One region of the Priestia sp. ST2 genome, then DNA from elsewhere that is predicted to be linked to it. Evidence: predicted binding sites of a transcription regulator. Region 1 holds the regulator's gene; the other holds the start of a gene.
The links. The regulator Rex, encoded in region 1, represses fermentation and respiration genes when NADH is low (regulators of the CRP and FNR family bind a similar motif). The targets are predictions, from matches to a motif close to TTGTGAAATATTTCACAA.

Region 1 (7,755 bases):
GGATAATTATGTGGAAAAGTCCGTGCACTCAGTACACGGACATGTTATCAACAAGTTTTAATTATGAAAATCAGACAGATATCCACTATTTATTCACAGAGTGGATAAAGCTTGTCCTAAAGCGCACGAACAAGTAAATAGGGTGAATAAATACGAAAAAATATAGGCTATTCTTCTAGAAGCAGCTGTAATTCTTCCCACTCTTCCATTAATGTGGATAACTGTGAAGAAATTTTTTCATTTTCACCGTTTAATCTTGATACTTCTTCGTGGTTTTGATAAATTTCAGGATTACAAAGAAGTTCTTCATTCTCCGCTTGTGCGGCTTCTAATTTGTTTACTTCAGTTTCAATTTCTTCAATTCGGCGCGTTCGCTGCCTCATCAATTTCTTTTGTTCTTTATCTTGTTTATAAGACTGTTTATCTACTTTTACCGTACGTTCTTCGTTGGCTTTTATATTTTCTAATTCTTTGATTTCCTCTATTTCTGCTTTCTTTTCTACATAATAGTCATAATCTCCAAGAAATTCTTCTACTCCTTCAGGAGATAGCTCTGCTATTTTGTTTGCAATACGATTAATAAAATAACGGTCATGTGAAACAAATAATAGAGTCCCTGGGTAATCAATTAACGCATTCTCGAGTACTTGTTTGCTATCTAAATCAAGATGGTTAGTAGGTTCATCCAAAATTAAGAAATTAGCTTTTTGAAGCATAAGCTTCGCAAGGGCCAAACGTGCTTTTTCACCACCGCTAAGCGTCGAAACGATTTTCAGTACATCATCACCTGAAAACAGAAAATTTCCAAGCGCTGTACGAATTTCTTTTTCAGGTTTGGATGGGTAGTCATCCCAAAGCTCATTTAAAACAGTTTTATTAGACGTTAAATTAGCTTGCTCTTGGTCGTAATAACCAACCATTACGTTTGAGCCAAAAGAAATGGTTCCAGTCTTGAAGCTTAGTTTATCCACAATACCTTTTAATAACGTAGATTTCCCAACTCCATTAGGGCCAACCAACGCAAGGCTTTCACCTTTTTTAATCCGAAGGTTTGCGTCTTGGACGACATATTTGTTTTCATCATATCCGATGGACACGTTTTCGAGATTTAAGACTTCATTTCCGCTTTGACGCTCAATTTCAAACGAAAAACTAGCTGATTTTTCGCCTTCGTTAGGTCGATTTATTAACTCCATTCGATCGAGCTGCTTACGTCTGCTTTGCGCACGTTTTGTAGTCGATGCGCGGGCGATGTTTCGCTGAATAAAATCATTCAGTTTTGCGACTTCATCTTGCTGCTTTTCGTACTGACGCAACTCTTTTTCATATCGCTCTGCTTTTTGTACAAGGTATTTAGAGTAGTTGCCCGTGTACTTGACCGTTGTTTTTTGTGTGACTTCATACACTTGATTTACGACCTTATCAAGGAAGTAACGATCGTGTGAAACAATTAAAATAGCTCCTTCATACCCTTGCAGAAACTGTTCCAGCCATGCTAAAGTTTCAATATCTAAGTGGTTGGTAGGCTCATCCAGAATAAGCAAGTCTGGCTTTGTTAAAAGCAGTTTTGCAAGAGCCAAGCGCGTTTTTTGTCCACCGCTCAAGGAGGAAATAGGGGTGCTATAGTCAAAGTTTGAGAAACGGAAACCGTGAAGAATAGATCGTGTATCCGCTTCATATTGATAGCCGCCTAAATCTTTGAACGTTACTTGAAGCTGATCGTACTCTTTGGTTAGTTTTTCGTATTGAACTGAATCATTAAAAATGTCTGGATCGCCCATCTTCGTTTCAAGCGTACGTAATTCTTTTTCCATCTTCTTTAACGGAGCAAAGACTGTCATCATTTCTTCCCATATGGAGAGTGTTGACTCAAGAACTGTATCTTGTCCCATATAATCAATGGAAACACCTTTAGGTTTAATAATTTCTCCGCTGTCATAAGAAAGCTGCTCAGCAATAATTTTTAATAAAGTTGATTTACCTGCACCGTTTCGTCCCACTAGGGCAATGCGGTCTTTTGATTGTACTTCTAACTTTATATTCGATAAAATGGGTTCTGCCCCATAGTATTTTGTAATACCGTTCAATTGTAGAATAATCATTTTTTCACCTCTAGTAGTATATCCATAGTGTATTTTAACATATTTTCAACTACAAGTTCTTCCTACAAGCGTTTGTAATTTTTAGAGGGACAAGAACAAATGATGAAGCGAATGTTTTGATTCATGAAATAAAATGATTTTACCTGCACATTTTATACAGGATACTATGTTAAAATAAGAGATAAGTGCATCTCTGAACTTATATATGATGGATGTAGAAAATCCGTCATGACTAACAAACGGATCCTTTGAAGGGCTAATTGCTTCGTTCTAGCTACCGACTTTAAGTATTCCTGGATAGACAAAAGGCGTCGGGGTGTGAAGCGGAGTATATATAAAACAAGAGAAAAGAGAGAGAATTGGAAGCGCTACCTCAAGGCGGTTGAGGCTTTGTGAAAGGTAATGCAATATGACTTGAAAATGTTAGTAATGACATACATGAACTGAGGGGGTACAACGTGAACACTGAACAATTAAAAATACCACAAGCAACGGCTAAACGATTGCCGCTTTATTATCGTTTTTTAAAAAACTTGCATGCTTCTGGTAAACAGCGTGTTTCGTCAGCGGAGTTAAGTGAGGCAGTGAAAGTTGATTCTGCTACTATTCGCCGGGATTTTTCTTACTTTGGAGCATTAGGGAAAAAGGGATACGGCTACAATGTGAATTATTTACTTACATTTTTCCGTAAAACGTTAGACCAAGATGAAGTAACGAAAGTAGCACTGATTGGCGTAGGGAATCTGGGAACGGCCTTTTTAAATTATAATTTTATTAAAAATAATAACACCAAAATTGAGTGCGCTTTTGATGTGATAGAAGATAAAGTCGGTACAAAAGTAGGCGACGTGCCGGTTTATCACCTTGACCAATTGGAAGATTATATGAGTGATGATATCTCAGTGGCGATTTTAACCGTTCCTGCCACTGTGGCTCAGCAAATTACCGATCGTTTAGTGAATTGCGGAATTAAAGGGATTCTAAACTTCACTCCTGCACGCTTAAACGTACCGGATGAGATTCGACTGCATCATATTGATCTGGCTGTAGAATTACAGTCGCTTGTCTACTTTTTGAAAAATTATCCTGTTGAATAAGATGGACTGTGTTACGATTTCCTTAAGTCTAAATTAATAAGGAGAGTGGGAATATGGGGATTGGAGCAGGCAGTTGGATTATTATTGCGATTGTAGCACTGCTTATTTTTGGACCGAAACGGTTACCGGAGCTAGGAAGATCAGTCGGGCAAACGCTTAGAGAGTTTAAGCATGCCGCTAGCGGTGCCTCAGAAGATCGTGAAAAAGATAAACAGCGTCAAGTAGATGACAAAGAGTAAAAGGGTGATCATAGTATGACCGAACAAGAAATGTCAATATATGATCATATAGGAGAGCTGCGAAAGCGCATTTTAATTGTTTTATTTTTCTTTGTCATTGCCACAATTGGCGGCTTTTTTATAGCGGATAAGGTTATTGTCTATTTACAGCATGCTGATGAGGCAAAAAATTTAACGATGAATGCATTTAGGCTAACAGATCCAGTTAAGATTTATATGCAGTTTGCTGTTATTATCGGCTGTGTACTTGCAGCTCCTGTTGCACTGTATCAACTTTGGGCATTTATTAGTCCTGGTTTATATGAAAAAGAGCGTAAGGTAACGCTTGGATATATTCCTGTTTCCATTTTTCTCTTTATCGGCGGTGTCTCTTTTTCTTATTTTGTGTTGTTTCCATTTGTCGTCGATTTTATGACGCGCGTTTCTGATGAGCTGAATGTAAACCAAGTGATTGGCATTAATGAATACTTTTCTTTTTTAATGCAGCTCACACTGCCTTTTGGCCTGTTGTTTCAGCTTCCTGTTGTCGTCATGTTTTTGACGCGATTAGGAATTATCACGCCTATGTTTTTATCTCAAATTCGAAAGTATGCCTATTTCGTACTGCTAGTTATTGCCGCACTTATTACACCACCAGAATTGCTCTCGCACATGATGGTGACAGTGCCGCTCTTAATTTTGTATGAAATCAGCATCATTATTTCCCGCATTTCGTATCGCAAAGTGTTAAAGGCAAGGGCAGAGCAAGAAAGAGAAGATGTTAGTATGTAAAAAAACCACTGAAACAGTGGTTTTTTTATTTAGATGAATCATCTTGATTTTTATATTGCTGCTGCAACTTTTTAATTTTATAGTGCAAGATAAAAATGCGCACCGCAAATCTGAAATCGAACGCGGCTACGAGTGCAAATAAGATCGTGGGGAAATTCCACACGGTTTCCTGAGCATTTTGAATAGCCAGGTAGGTGAATAAAACCCCCATAATAATATAAATAAACCCTCGTGTTAAAGGGATATTCTTCATAAAAACATGCCTCCAAAAATAAACTGCATTTGTTCTGCTTGCTTTTGCATTTCTATAATTTTATCTGCAAAAATAGTTTGAGATAAAATAACGACTGTATTCATCAACACGTGAGCAATAATGGGTACAATAATTAGTTTTGTTCTTGCATAAAGGAATGCAAATACAAATCCCATGGCTGTATACACGAGCAAATGTTTAAAATCCCAGTGTACGGCAGCAAAAATAAGGGAACTAATAAATGCAGAGACAAAGAAATTATATCGTTTGTGAAGAGAGCCGAAAATAATCTTTCGAAAAATAATCTCTTCTAGAATTGGTCCAATAACAGACGTAACGACAATTAGGAACGGCGTTGCTTTAACAAGATTAACAATATTTTGTGTGTTTTCAGATACTTGGGTAATGCCAAGAGCGTGCTCAATCATACCTGCTACAGCTTGACCAGCCATAGCCAGGAACACCCCAAGGACTGACCAGACCACAGTTACCGTTGTTCCCGCATGTTCTATACGCATGGACATGTCACGGCGCAGCAGCAGTAAGACAATAAGTAAACCAAGGATAAAGCTAATGATGGTCCAATAAGTCAAAAGCATGACATTCGCTGTTCGAACTGGATATTGATCAAACATTCCTGTTAATTTTAACAGCGGTATACCAACAACTCCTGAAAACTGCATAAGGATGTAGGTGAGGATAACATACCAATAACGTTTTTCCAATCTTCTATACTCCTTTAAAAGGTTTTTATGTATATATGTCGAAGAAGTACTGTAAAGTTAGTAATTTCTTCTTGCTCGTATTGTAACATACATATTATTGAACAGAGAAAAGAATGCTTTATTTCTCAAAATCGTCGAAATCTAAAACTATTATATGTAGTTTTCGTAAATTTTAAATTTTTTTTGTTTAATACTTGCAAAAAAAACCCACTTTGTTTTAATATAATAATTGTGTTAGCACTCGTTGAGGTTGAGTGCTAATAAAAATGCAAACATATTATTTGAGGAGGTTGTTTCACTTGTTAAAGCCATTAGGTGATCGCGTAGTGATTGAACTTGTAAAATCTGAGGAAAAAACAGCAAGCGGTATCGTGTTACCGGACAGTGCAAAAGAAAAGCCACAAGAGGGTAAAATTGTTGCTGTTGGTACAGGCCGAGTATTAGAAAGCGGTGAGCGTGTAGCTTTAGAAGTAGCTGCGGGCGATCGTATCATCTTCTCAAAATATGCGGGTACTGAAGTGAAATACGAAGGTACTGAATACTTAATTTTACGCGAAAGCGATATTTTAGCTGTAATCGGCTAATGTTAACCACAAACTTATCATACGTAAAAAATAGATTATTAAGAACATCTTGAGGAGGTCAAAGAACATGGCAAAAGACATTAAATTTAGCGAAGAAGCACGTCGCGCAATGCTACGTGGTGTAGATACATTAGCAAATGCTGTAAAAGTAACGCTTGGACCAAAAGGTCGTAACGTTGTATTAGAAAAGAAATTCGGTTCACCGCTTATTACAAATGACGGTGTAACAATTGCAAAAGAAATCGAATTAGAAGACGCATTTGAAAATATGGGTGCTAAATTAGTAGCCGAAGTTGCTAGCAAAACAAACGACGTTGCTGGTGACGGTACAACTACTGCAACAGTTTTAGCGCAAGCAATGATCAGAGAAGGTCTTAAAAACGTAACGGCTGGTGCTAACCCAATGGGTATCCGTAAAGGTATGGAAAAAGCAGTAGCTGTAGCGGTTGAAGAACTAAAAGCAATCTCTAAACCAATTCAAGGTAAAGATTCAATTGCTCAAGTAGCGGCTATCTCAGCAGCTGACGAAGAAGTAGGTCAATTAATTGCTGAAGCAATGGAGCGCGTTGGTAACGACGGCGTTATCACACTTGAAGAATCAAAAGGTTTCACAACTGAATTAGAAGTGGTAGAAGGTATGCAGTTTGACCGTGGGTATGCATCTCCTTACATGGTAACTGATTCAGATAAAATGGAAGCTGTATTAGATGATCCATACATCTTAATCACAGACAAAAAAATCGGTAACATTCAAGAAATCTTACCGGTATTAGAGCAAGTTGTTCAACAAGGCAAGCCTCTATTAATCATCGCTGAAGACGTAGAAGGCGAAGCTTTAGCAACATTAGTTGTGAACAAACTTCGTGGTACATTCACAGCTGTAGCTGTTAAAGCTCCTGGTTTCGGTGATCGTCGTAAAGCAATGCTACAAGACGTTGCGATCTTAACAGGCGGAGAAGTAATCACTGAAGAGCTTGGTCTTGACTTAAAAACAGCAAGCATCGATCAATTAGGTCGCGCTTCTAAAATTGTCGTAACAAAAGAAAATACAACAGTTGTAAACGGTGCAGGAAACGCAGAAGATATCCTAGCACGCGTAAACCAAATCAAAGCTCAGCTTGAAGAAACAACTTCAGAGTTTGACCGTGAAAAATTACAAGAGCGCTTAGCGAAACTTGCTGGTGGCGTAGCTGTAATTAAAGTTGGTGCGGCAACTGAAACTGAGTTAAAAGAACGTAAATTACGTATTGAAGATGCATTAAACTCTACGCGTGCTGCGGTTGAAGAAGGTATCGTAGCTGGTGGTGGTACTGCATTAGTAAATATCTATAATAAAGTAGCGAGCATCGAAGCTGACGGTGACACTGCTACAGGTATCAACATCGTATTACGTGCGATTGAAGAGCCTGTACGTCAAATCGCTCACAACGCTGGTTTAGAAGGATCAGTAATCGTTGAGCGTTTAAAAGGCGAAGCAGTTGGAACTGGATTCAACGCTGCAACTGGCGAGTGGGTAAATATGCTAGACACTGGTATCGTTGACCCAACAAAAGTAACGCGTTCAGCTCTTCAAAATGCTTCTTCTGTAGCGGCTATGTTCTTAACAACTGAAGCAGTTGTTGCTGACAAGCCAGAAGAAGGCGGTGCACCTGCAATGCCTGACATGGGCGGCATGGGTGGAATGGGCGGCATGATGTAATCACTGCCCTAACTAAAAAAGCGACCAAGTGAGTACTTGGTCGCTTTTTTGCGTGCGTTAATATTTTCAGATTTTTTGAAAATTTGTTAAGATAGTACTATGTTTATTGAAAAACATACTAAACTCAAGGCTTAACTGAGTTTTAAGGGGGAGCTTTATTGATTCAGCTGGATCATATTAATAATAAATTAAATCAAGTATTAGAAAACATCGATCAAATTGTGATTGGAAAGCGTCAGGTATCTACGTTGAGTTTGGTTGCTTTGCTTGCAGAGGGGCATATTT
Region 2 (7,755 bases), on a different contig from region 1:
TTTAATTGGATTGTAATTGAAATCATCCAAATGATGCCGACAGAAACGTGCAGCCCGTGCGTACTAACTAGCGTATAGAAAGCTGTAAAAAATGCGCTGGTGGAAATGGTTGCTCCTTCATGAACCATTGTTTGAAATTCATGAATTTCAAGGCCCACAAAGCACATACCTAAGAGCAGAGTTACGATTAGCCAGCCAATTAAAGGTTTTATTTTTCCCTTGTGCATGCTCAGCACAGCTAATCCGCTCGTAAAGCTGCTCGTTAATAAGATAAACGTTTCAGAAACAAATCCTGGAACTTCAAAAAATTCCTTTCCTGTAAGGCCTCCCGCAGTATGATTAACAAGAACGGCATACGTAGCAAATAATGCTCCAAATAGGATGCAGTCCGTTACGAGGAAAAGCCAAAAACCCATAACTTTGATTCCTTCATCATGTTCATCATGATGTTCTTCGTGGTGCGCTGTCGCATAAGCCATGTCAGCCAACCCTCCCTACTGAATCTTCTGTATGTCGAATTTCATCCACCGGAATATAATAGTCCGAGTTGTATTGAAAAGAACGAACTAGTAAACAAGCTCCGACTCCTGTCAAACCGAATATCGCCATCCACACCCAGTGGAACGTTAAGCCAAAACCAGCAATGAACCAGAAAACCGACATGATAAATGGAATACCTGAATTCTTAGGCATATGAATCGGAGAGAAAGCAGCTGTTTCCTTCGCTTTTTTCTTTTTTCTTTCTTCTTTTATTGTCCACCACGCATCTTGCCCCGTTACTGTTGGAATCACTGCAAAATTGTAGTGCGGCGGCGGTGAAGGGATGGACCATTCTAATGTACGTCCATTCCAAGGATCCCCTGTTACATCTTGTTCGCCGTACTTAATGCCATGAAGAATCTGCCATGCTTGAAAGATAAACCCTATGCCCATAAAGAAAGCTCCGACTGTAGAGATAACGTTCAGTGGTCCCCATCCCATGTCAAAGTCGTACGTATAAATACGGCGTGTCATTCCCATAAACCCTAATGCGTATTGAGGCATGAAGCATACATAAAAACCAATATTCCATGTCCAAAACGCCCATTTACCAAGACGGTCATTTAATTTAAAGCCAAACATTTTTGGCCACCAATAGTACAAACCTGCAAAAAAGCCGAATACAACGCCTCCAATTAACACTTGGTGAAAGTGTGCAACTAAAAAGTAGCTATTATGATACTGATAGTCTGCGGGAGCTGCTGAAAGCATAACACCCGTTGCTCCTCCCACAACAAAACACGGGATAAAAGCAATTGTCCATAGCATTGGCTGCGTCATTTGAATACGGCCGCGGAACATCGTAAATAACCAGTTGAACACTTTAACACCCGTTGGAATTCCGATAGCCATCGTCGTAATAGCAAAAAACACATTCACATTAGCACCTGCACCCATCGTAAAGAAATGATGTACCCATGTGAAATACGATAGAACGCTAATAATCATCATTGAAAAAACCATAGACTTATAGCCAAATATCTTCTTTTGAGAAAACGTTGCAACGATTTCAGAAAAAATGCCGAATGCAGGAAGTACAACGATATACACTTCAGGATGTCCCCACATCCAAATTAAGTTAATGTACATCATCGGATTTCCTCCGCCGGTCATAGTAAATAAGTGTCCGTCAAAGAAGCGGTCAATAAACAATAAAGCAAGCGTTACGGTTAATACAGGAAACGCGAAAATGATAATAATACAGCTTGCTAGAACGGACCACGTGAATAGGGGCATATGCATAAGTTTCATGCCCGGTGCACGCATTTTTAAAATAGTCATAATAAAATTAATTCCAGAAGCCAAGCTGCCAATACCTGATATTTGAATGCCCCAAATATAAAAATCTTGACCTGGTCCAGGACTGAACTGCATGCCAGAAAGCGGAGGATAACTCAACCATCCTGCATCTGGCGAGCCGCCGATTACAAACGACAAATTGAAAAGCATGGCGCCAAAGAAAAATAGCCAAAAGCTTACCGCGTTTAAAAAAGGATAGGCGACATCCCTTGCTCCAATTTGAAGAGGTACAACAATGTTAAAGAACGCAAACATAAGCGGCATTGCCATAAATAGAATCATAATGGTTCCGTGCGTAGTAAAAATTTCGTTGTAATGATTAGAATCTAGAAAATGCCACTGAGGGAATGCTAGTTGCATACGCATTAATAATGCATCTACTCCGCCTCGAAACAGCATTAATAATGAAGAAAGCATATACATAATACCAATTTTTTTATGATCCACCGTTGTGAGCCACTCACGCCATAGCCACTTCCATTTTTTAAGATACGTAAGAACAAAAATAATACCGGCTAATGTTAATAAAATGGCGACATCTGCTCCATAAATCATCGGTTCTCCTGTCACAAAAAAATGAGATGAAAAATCTTTTAATTTTTCTAACAACTTATTTTCCTCCTTCCTGGTGCTCATGCTGTGCATGTACTTGTTCTTCAGAAGCCACATTCATAGTCTTCATGTCTTCATTTTTCATATGGTGATGCTGACTATAATATTGACCACCGTTTTTAATGACAATTTCTTGGAATAAGCCTTTAGGAATGGTAGAATACGATTTTTCTAGAGAAAGACCTTGTTGGGCAAGATTGCTATAATCAGCTTTTGTTAAAGCTGGTGATGTTTCTTTCACTTGCTTTACCCATTGATTAAATTCTTTTGTCGATGTAGATTTAACTTTAAAGTTCATATGAGCGAACCCTTCACCCGTAAAATTAGCACCCGAACCAAAATATTCTCCCTTGTGATCAGCTTGCAGCCAAAGCCCCATTGCCATTCCCGGCATGGTATATAATTGTCCTCCCAGCTCCGGTACCCAAAAAGAATTCATAGGGGCATCTGACGTTAGCACGAATTGAACGGGCACATCTTTTGGAATGTTGACATAGTTCACTGTCGCAATATTTTGATCCGGATATTGAAATAACCATTTCCAGTCAAGGGATGTTACTTCAATTGTTAGTGGCTTTACATCTTTTTTCGGCGGATCTACTAAGTCATACGTCGTCTTGGCCGTAGCGAAACCTAAAATACCAATAATAATAATGGGGATGCTCCACCAAATAAATTCAAGACGCTTACTATCGTCCCAGTCTGGCCGATACGAAGCCTTATTTCCAGGCTTATCACGGTAGCGTAAAACGATATACACAAGCAGACCTAAAACAGGAATAACAACAATTGTGCATAAAATTATGGAAAAAATAATTAACTGGTATTCTTTTTGAGCCACCGCCCCCTGCGGATTTAAAATCAAATAACGACTATCACAGCCTGCTAAAAAAATTGTGATGAATACGGAGAGAATGATTAACTTGCCAATATGCATTGATTTTTGCTTTCTCACCTAAGCTCAGGCTCCCTTCTTCTAAATCTCTGTACATAATAATGGTATATAAACGTGGATATTAGAGATGCATCTCAACAGATCAAAAGGCTAATAACCTCCTAACATATTGAAGTTTGTCATGACATATTGCTTACTCCTAAAAAATTATCATGTTGTATCATTAAAAGGTGTGATATTCATCACACTTGAAGCGCTTTTTATCTAGTTTAAATGGCTTTACCATAAATTCGTCACATATTTGGGTAATTGTGGGGAATAAAAGGTGCCTTGTGACTATCCTAATAAAAGAAAAAAACTCTTCCAGTTTTTATTAACTGAAAGAGTTTTTTATAAGTACTAGATGAAGTATTGAGCTTTAACACTTACTGATTTGCTTGTTTGACCTGCTGAAACATCCAATCAATCATTTTCCGATTCTGATACGCGGGAACCCAGGAAGCATGATCATACTTTAATTCTTTAGGATATTCCGTATATAGCGGATACCCCCAGATTTTTTGTAAATTCATTGCACCGTTATTTATATTTACGATGAAACACTCCTCATAAAGAAAACTATATTTCTATTTTCAAAGAGACTTATCACTATAGCAATATTTTTTAAAAAAGCTATCCACTTTCTTCATAAAGCTTACATATTAAAAACACCTAAAGATAGTTTAGGTGTTTTTGAAATTTTTATATTCATCTATTCTCTAAGTAAAAGCTCAATGGTTATATGGCCTTCTTACTCTTTGAAGCCCCTACTTTTTTTCTCCACATATTTTCCATTTGTTCGAGAGTTTTACCTTTTGTTTCAGGAACAAATTTCCAGACAAACAAAGCAGAAAGTATACTCATTAAACCGTAAAAACCATATGTTAATCCTCCGCTATATTCCATCATCACGGGATATGTAGAGGAAATAAAATAGTTAGCCGCCCACTGAGCAGCTACGGCAATAGCTACAGCACGACCTCTAATTTTATTAGGAAAAATCTCTGAAATGAGCACCCAACAAATTGGTCCCCATGACATCATAAAGGAAGCTGTATAAATAATGATAAATACAAGCGTCCCTATACCAATGATGTTTGAAAAAGCCATGCTTGCTACACCGAACATTCCAATGGCCATTCCGATAGACCCTGTTATTAATAAAGGTTTTCTTCCCAAACGATCAACCGTCAAAATTGCAATTACTGTAAAAATAACGTTTACTAATCCCATAATAATAGTTTGCAGCATAGAAGAACCTTTAGCTGCTCCCATGCTTTCAAAAATACGCGGAGCATAATATAGAGCTACATTGATTCCTACAAACTGTTGAAATACAGAAAGCAGTATACCTACAACGATAACTAATTTTCCATATGCCAATAATTTTTCAGACGAAACATTGGTAGAAATTGTTTGTTTAATATCTTCTAAAATTGATTTCGCTTCTGAAGATCCATTAATTTTAGTTAGTATGGCTAAAGCTTTTTGATCTTGATTCTGTATAGCTAAGTAGCGAGGCGTTTCAGGAACTAAAAACAAGAGTGCTGCAAAGAGTAAAGCTGGAATGGCTCCTGAAGCAAACATGTATCTCCAACCTACATCATTAATCCATTCTAAGGTTTCCCCATTTGCAATACCCCAATTCACGAAGTAAACGACTAACATTCCAAAAATAATCATAAATTGATTGAACGATACCAATCTGCCGCGAATATCTGCCGGTGCAATTTCTCCTATATAGATGGGACAAATGGCTGATGCTAAGCCAACACCAATCCCACCTATAATGCGGTAGAAGTTAAAAGCAAGTAACAAAGAGAGTGTCGGTTCCCCTTTTGTGAAAAATAAAAACTCAGGATAAGAAGCGCCTAACGCTGAGACTATAAAAAGAATAGCTGCTAGTATAAGTGATTGTTTGCGTCCTAGTTTCGTCGCAAAATAACCAGATACCAATCCTCCAATAATACATCCTATTAAAGCACTTGATACAGTAACACCATGTGCTAAAGATCCTAACCCTAAGCTGTCAATAAGATACACCTTTAATGATTCTTCAGCTCCAGATATTACAGCTGTATCATATCCAAACAGTAACCCTCCGATAGCGGCAACTAAGGTAATAGAAAAAATATATAATGAGTTTCGATTTTGTTTCATGCGTTGTTAAAAGCAGTTAGTTAAAAGTAACAGTAGAAGTTCTATTTCTAACTGAGTTCGCACTTATTTGAATACGCTTTCAAATTCTTGGAACACAAAAGAAATTTTCGTCGTCTATTCGACTAACTGCTCTTATCCTCCCCTCCAATGTACGTATTTTTCTAGTGAATCAAATCTTACTACAGCATTTTCTATACTTCCTTTTGTGTTAGGTATATCGATATACAACCATAATCAATTGATACAAGCTACTTTCATATGAAGTTTCTTTTTAAAGTAAGGTTGCATATTTTGCAACCTATTATTTCCTTTTAAATTCGCCTAGCTTTTTACTTAAGTCGTTTGTTTGAAGGTAGACTTCTTTATATAATTCATAAAGCTGTTTATAGACTTGTACATGTTCTGCATTAGGATAATATGTTTTCGACGAGGTAATAAATACGTTTGCACACTCTTCCAATGAGTTATACCAGCCACAGCCATAAGCTGCTAGCATGGCTGCTCCTAACGCTGGGCCTTGTTCAGTAGACAACTTTACGATTTTTGCATTAAAAACGTCTGCTTGAATTTGAAGCCAATGATCATTTTTTGCTCCTCCGCCAATTGATACAATAGACGTAATTTCCTTTCCGCTTTCTCGAAAGATTTCAATTGACTCATTTAAAGAAAACGTAATACCTTCAATAACCGCTCGCGTAAAGTCTCTCTTTTTATGAGAGGCGTCCATTCCTATAAAACTTCCGCGAATCGTAGCATCTGCATGCGGTGTACGTTCCCCAACTAAGTAAGGGGTAAATAAAAGGCCGTTTGATCCGATTGGTACATTTTTTAGGTCAGCCAACAATTCTTCAAACGTGTCGTTTTCTGCGAAATTTTCCTTAAACCAGCTTAAACTGTGACCCGCAGATAGCGTAACGCCCATCGTATAAAAGGCATTTTCTTTTCCATGATTAAAATAATGGACTTTTCCATTAAAGTCTCTATCGCTTCGTTCCTCATAAGAAAGAACAACACCTGATGTCCCAATGCTACATAGTGTTTCCCCTGATGATAAAATGCCGGCGCCAATTGCTCCGCAAGCATTATCAGCTCCACCTGCAAATACTTTCGTTGAAGTGGCTAATCCCGTTTTTTGAGAGAACGCTTCACTAATATTGCCTATGCATTCACTAGATTCAACTAGTGGCGGACAAAGATTAATATTGATTCCTGTTAATTGGCAAAGCTCATCATCCCATTTTTTCTTGCTGATGTTTAATAATAATGTACCGGCAGCATCTGAATATTCACTATGAATAAAGCCGGTCATTTTAAAGCGTAAATAATCTTTAGGCAGCATAAATACAGCTGCTTTTTCAAATATAGCCGGTTCATACTCTTTTACCCACAATAACTTAGGAAGAGTAAATCCTTCTAAAGCCTGGTTTTTTGTTATCTTTAAAAGACGTTTTTCTCCAATGACTTTATAGAGATGATGACATTGTTCTGTTGTTCTTGTGTCATTCCACAAAATGGCGTTACGTAATAGGTTATAGTTTTCATCCAGCATCACAAGGCCATGCATTTGTCCAGAATAACTAATTCCTTCTATATCTTCGGGTTTTATATTAGCGTTAGCAATTAATTCACTTAAAGCACTAGCCGTCTGCTGAACCCATTCTTCTGGATTCTGTTCGCTATACCCTGTTTTTTCATGAAGGAGAGGATAATCCTTAGAAACCACAGCGCAAATCTTGCCTTTTGTATCAACTAAAACCGTTTTTACGGCGCTTGTTCCTAGATCAATTCCAATTACATATTTCATCTTAATACCTCCGCGTTTATAAACGAGAGTAGAAATCGTTTCTACTCTCGTTTGTTTTTTAAACTTCCAAAATATATTGATTTAAAATAGCCTTTAATCGTTCTTGTCTTCCTGATTTATTCATAATATTCGGATTTTTAAACGCGTACTGCTCCAGTGTATGGAAGTTAGCTTTTCCTTCCACAATCTCAAGCCCAATTCCCTCTTTAAAGCTGCTGTAGCGCTCGTTGATAACATTTTCGAAAACACGATCTTCTACTAATTTATGTGCTACTTTCAATCCTCGAGCAAACGCATCCATTCCTGCTACATGAGCATAGAGTAAATCGTCTTGTTCAAAAGAACCTCTGCGTACTTTGGCATCAAAGTTTAATCCTCCGCTTCCCAGCCCTCCATTTTGCAGGAT

Region 2: a site for Rex is predicted at 3,577-3,594, ahead of AC0KUU_RS10940 (cytochrome c oxidase subunit II). Genes of this name have one in related genera too.

Annotation. Positions count from the first base shown of each region.
Region 1 covers NZ_JBVVNT010000018.1:8,142-15,896, reverse strand. Annotated here, with positions in the region: gene AC0KUU_RS29470 (ABC-F family ATP-binding cassette domain-containing protein) at 168-2,102, opposite strand; gene AC0KUU_RS29465 (redox-sensing transcriptional repressor Rex) at 2,561-3,199, shown strand; gene tatA (twin-arginine translocase TatA/TatE family subunit) at 3,253-3,438, shown strand; gene tatC (twin-arginine translocase subunit TatC) at 3,454-4,209, shown strand; gene AC0KUU_RS29450 (YdiK family protein) at 4,235-4,462, opposite strand; gene AC0KUU_RS29445 (CPBP family intramembrane glutamic endopeptidase) at 4,459-5,187, opposite strand; gene groES (co-chaperone GroES) at 5,487-5,771, shown strand; gene groL (chaperonin GroEL) at 5,839-7,470, shown strand; gene AC0KUU_RS29430 (AAA family ATPase) at 7,629-7,755, shown strand, end outside.
Region 2 covers NZ_JBVVNT010000002.1:886,367-894,121, forward strand. Annotated here, with positions in the region: gene cyoC (cytochrome o ubiquinol oxidase subunit III) at 1-479, opposite strand, end outside; gene qoxB (cytochrome aa3 quinol oxidase subunit I) at 481-2,448, opposite strand; gene AC0KUU_RS10940 (cytochrome c oxidase subunit II) at 2,450-3,388, opposite strand; gene AC0KUU_RS10945 (hypothetical protein) at 3,772-3,918, opposite strand; gene xylE (D-xylose transporter XylE) at 4,124-5,545, opposite strand; gene xylB (xylulokinase) at 5,847-7,349, opposite strand; gene xylA (xylose isomerase) at 7,408-7,755, opposite strand, start outside.